2 regions of the Chromobacterium sp. HL1 genome follow, and region 2 is predicted to be linked to the other one. Evidence: riboswitches for the same ligand, from Rfam matches in the RefSeq annotation. Region 2 holds a riboswitch; the other holds the start of a gene.

What was found. Region 2 has a riboswitch for thiamine pyrophosphate ahead of thiC (phosphomethylpyrimidine synthase ThiC). Riboswitches for the same ligand answer to the same signal wherever they lie in the genome.
Region 1: another riboswitch for thiamine pyrophosphate. It lies ahead of AB1Z25_RS12700 (thiamine ABC transporter substrate-binding protein); the one in region 2 lies ahead of thiC (phosphomethylpyrimidine synthase ThiC).

The regions. Positions count from the first base shown of each region.
Region 1 is NZ_CP162399.1:2,829,039-2,831,233, forward strand. Features, by position in the region: gene AB1Z25_RS12700 (thiamine ABC transporter substrate-binding protein) at 1-931, opposite strand, end outside; TPP riboswitch at 977-1,071, opposite strand; gene AB1Z25_RS12705 (DUF1800 domain-containing protein) at 1,221-2,195, shown strand, end outside.
Region 2 is NZ_CP162399.1:4,864,188-4,866,382, forward strand. Features, by position in the region: gene thiC (phosphomethylpyrimidine synthase ThiC) at 1-1,169, opposite strand, end outside; TPP riboswitch at 1,288-1,438, opposite strand; gene AB1Z25_RS22330 (protein-L-isoaspartate O-methyltransferase family protein) at 1,532-2,191, shown strand; gene AB1Z25_RS22335 (rhodanese-like domain-containing protein) at 2,191-2,195, shown strand, end outside.

The DNA.
Region 1 (2,195 bases), 2.0 Mb from region 2:
CGTGCGCGGCCGGCTGCTCCGCGAAACGATAGACCGGGTCCAAACTCACCTTGTCCATCACCGGATACATCCACATGGTGGTGGTCACGTCCTTCTGCACCGCTTCGGAGCGCAGGAAGGCGATGAATTTCTCGCCCAGCGCCGCCTCCTTGCCGCCCTTGACCAGGGCCGCGCCCTCCACCTGGCGGAACACGCCGCCTTTCAAGGGCAGATTGCCGGTGGGCGCGTCGTTCAGTTTCTGTTTGCTGTAGAACACCTCGGCGGCCGGACTGGTCGCGTAGCTGACCACCAGCGGACGGCTGCCGCCGTTCTTGGAGAAATCGGTGTAGTAGGATTCGCTCCAACCCTTGCTGACCTTCAGCCCGTTGTCGCGCAAGCGGCCCCAGAAGGCGAAGGCCTTATCCTCGCCCATGGCGGCGATGGTGGACAACATGAAAGCCAGGCCCGGGCTGGACGTGGCCGGATTTTGCACCACCAGCAGGTTCTTGTAGGCCGGCTTGCTCAAATCCTCCAGCGTCTTGGGCAGCGCCAGCTGGCGCTGGGCGAACCAGGCCTTGTCGTAATTGAGGGTGACGTAGCCGTAGTCTATGCTCACCGCGCCGGGCAAGGCGGCCTTGCCGCCCTGGGCCAGCGCCGCCGGCACCGGAGCCAGCACGCCGGCCTGCTGCGCCTTGCCGATCAGGCTGTTGTCGATGCCGAACACCACGTCGGCGATGGGATTGGCCTTGGTCAGAATCAGCTTGTTCAGCATCTCGCCGGCGTCCCCGGCCTTGATGATGGAGACCTTGGCGCCGTTCTGCTTTTCGAACTCGGCCAGCAAAGGCTTGGACACGGTGAAAGAGCTGTGCGACAGCACGCGCAGCTCGGCCGCCGACGCGGCCAGGCTGGACGCCGCCAGCGCAACGGCTATCAAAGAGGAAAAACGCTTCATGGATATCTCCGTACACGATAGTCCGGAGCAAGCGGAATGCGGGCCCTGGCCCGCGCATCACGCTCCCTCCGCTGGCATGACCCAGATCAGGTTGCAGGGTATTTTCTCAGCCCGCGCCGCGGGCACCCCTGGTGACAGCGCGCCAGTATACCGCAGCGGCCGCCGGCTGGCAGCCAACAATCCTTAACAGAGTGGGCCCGCGCCTTAACACGCCGATGACAAGCGCCTTCTAAGCTGAATGCATGCTTGCGCCCGCTCCGGGCGCGTTTGGAGACCATGCTTGAACCCCATGCCCACCCTTGGCCGGCCGCCGACTAGAGCGGCCGAGGCCATCCGCTTCACCGCAAAAACCGCGCTGGGGCTCCTGCTGGCCGTTCTCAGCCTGCCCGCGCTGGCCCAGGCCGGCATCGGCGTCGCCGGCGCGCGCCATTTGCTGTCCCGCACCGGCTTCGGCGCCAACCCGGCGCAAATCGCCGTGTACGCGCCGCTGAGCCGCGAAGCCGCGGTGGATCGGCTGCTGGCCAATAGCCAGGCCAACGCCGCCACGCCGCCGCCGTCCTGGGTCGACGAAGCCTTCGAGCGGCCGGGGCAGCCCAATGTAGACGAAGAGGCGAAAAAGGCGCTGCAAAAGCTGCGCGCCGAGCACGCGGTGGAATTGCGCGGCTGGTGGCTGAACGAGATGCGCTACACCTCGTCGCCGCTCAGCGAAAAAATGACCCTGTTCTGGCACAACCACTTCGTCTCCGCGCTGGACAAGGTGCGCTCGCCCCAACTGATGTATCGGCAAAACGTCTTGCTGCGCCAGTACGCGCTGGGCAACTTCGGCGCCATGCTGCACGCCGTCGCCCGCGATCCGGCGATGATGCGCTATCTGGACACCGCCAATAACCGCAAGGGCCAGCCGAACGAGAACTTCGCGCGCGAGGTGATGGAGCTGTTCACCCTGGGCGAAGGCCATTACAGCGAACAGGACATCCGTGAAGCCGCGCGCGCCTTCACCGGTTGGGGGCTGGATCGCGACGAGCGCTTCGTCAACCGTCCGCGCTTGCACGACGACGGCGACAAGCTCGTCTTCGGCCAGCGGGGCGACTTCAACGGCGACGATGTCTTGGACCTGCTGCTGCGACAGCCGGCCACCGCCGAGTTCATCGCCGCCAAGCTGTGGAAGGCCTTCGTCTCGCCCAAGCCGGATCCGGCCGCCGTCAAGCGGCTGGCCGCCGGCTTCCGCAACAGCCGCTACGAAATCAAGCCCTTGCTGCGCGCG
Region 2 (2,195 bases):
GGCCGCAGGCCGTCGCCCAGGCTGAAGGCCACGTCGTAGGCCTTCATGATTTCGCAGATGTCCTCGAAATGGGTGTAGAGGAAGTTTTCGCGGTGATGGGCCAGACACCATTTGGCCATGATGGAGCCGCCGCGCGACACGATGCCGGTCATGCGGCCGGCGGTCATCGGCACATAGCGCAGCAATACGCCGGCGTGGATGGTGAAGTAATCGACGCCCTGCTCGGCCTGTTCGATCAGCGTATCGCGGAAGATTTCCCAGTTCAGGTCCTCGGCCTTGCCGCCCACTTTTTCCAGCGCCTGATAAATGGGCACGGTGCCGATGGGCACCGGCGAATTGCGGATGATCCATTCGCGGGTTTCATGGATGTTCTTGCCGGTGGACAAGTCCATGATGGTGTCCGCGCCCCAGCGTATGCCCCAAGTCATCTTGTCGACTTCTTCGCTGATCGAAGACGTTACCGCGCTATTGCCGATATTGCCGTTGATTTTGACCAGGAAATTGCGGCCAATAATCATGGGCTCGGATTCGGGGTGATTGATGTTGGCCGGCAGGATGGCGCGGCCGGCGGCGATCTCGGCGCGCACGAATTCCGGCGTGATCTCCTCCGGCAGCGCCGCGCCGTAAGCCTGGCCGGGATGCTGGCGCGTCATCAGTTCCGCCAGCCGGCTGTTCTTGCCGCCGGCTGCGCGCAGCGCGTCCAGGTATTCGCGGCGACGCAGGTTCTCGCGGATGGCGACGAACTCCATTTCCGGCGTGACGACGCCGCGGCGCGCGTAATGCATCTGGCTGACATTGCGGCCCGGCAGCGCCCGCCGCGGCTGGCGCGTCAGGTTGAAACGCAGCTCGGCCAGCTTGGGGTCGGCCTCGCGGGCGCGGCCGTATTCGCTGGACAGGCCGGCCAGCTGCTCACAGTCGCCGCGCTCGGCGATCCAGCCGGCGCGCAGCGGCGGCAGGCCGCTCTGGATGTCGATGCGGGCGTCCGGGTCGGTATACGGGCCGCTGGTGTCGTAGACGGTGATGGGCGGGTTGGCTTCGCCGCCGAACTGGGTGGGCGTGTCGCTTTGGCTGATCTCGCGCATGGGCACGCGGATGTCCGGCCGGCTGCCGGCGACGTGGATCTTGCGGGAATTGGGCAAGGGCTGAATGGCGGCGGTGTCCACCACCATGGCTTGATTGGGTGTTGCGGGCGCGTTCATCGGGCGATTCTCCTGGTCGATGAATGGCGCAAGGAGCGGACCGCCGCTTGGGCGGGCTGCGGGCCGGTCCGACAAGACAATGCCGGGCCGAAGGCAGCTGACGCTTCCCTACGCCGGTATTATCCGGGTCAGGTTCCAAGGGTGTTTCTCACCCGCGCAACAATCTTTAACGATTATCCTATCCTTTCAAGGATATGGATCATCTTGCCGACCGTCGCGCAGGACCCCTAGCGATGCTGTGAAGGTACGGCAAATGTGGGATAATCGCAAGTTATCGTCATGACACGCCGCCGCTTTTTTCACTCGGCGGCAAGCCCCTCCGGAGTGAGCTGATGGATTTTGAGAATGCCCGTTTCAACATGGTCGAGCAGCAGATTCGTCCGTGGGACGTACTTGACACGAACGTGCTGGACCTGCTGTTTCACGTGAAACGCGAGCAGTTCGTCGCCGCCGACAAACGCAGCCTGGCCTTTGTCGACACCGAACTGCCGCTGCCCAACGGCAGCTTCATGCTGCAGCCCAAAATGGAAGCGCGCCTGGTTCAGGACGCCGCCATCCAAGCCAAGGACAAGATCCTGGAAATCGGCACCGGCAGCGGCTACCTGACCGCGCTGCTGGCCAAGCAGGGCCAACATGTCTACAGCGTGGAAATCGACCCCGCCCAGCGCGAAGCCGCGGCCGCCAACCTGAAACAGGCCGGCATCGCCAACGTGACCCTGGTGGAAGGCGACGGCGTGCTGGGCCTGCCGCAACAAGCGCCCTTCGACGTGATCGTGGTCGGCGGCTCGCTGCCGGTGGTGCCGCAGGAACTGAAAGACCAGCTGGCCGTGGGCGGCCGTCTGATCATGGTGGCGGGCGATCTGCCGGTGATGACCTGCAAGCTGATCAAGCGCGAAACCGAAGCCAGCTTCAGCGAAACCGGCCTGTTCGAAACCTGTATCGCCCGCCTGGCCAAGGCGGAAGCGGTAGAGCCGGAACGCTTCGCGTTTTGATGGT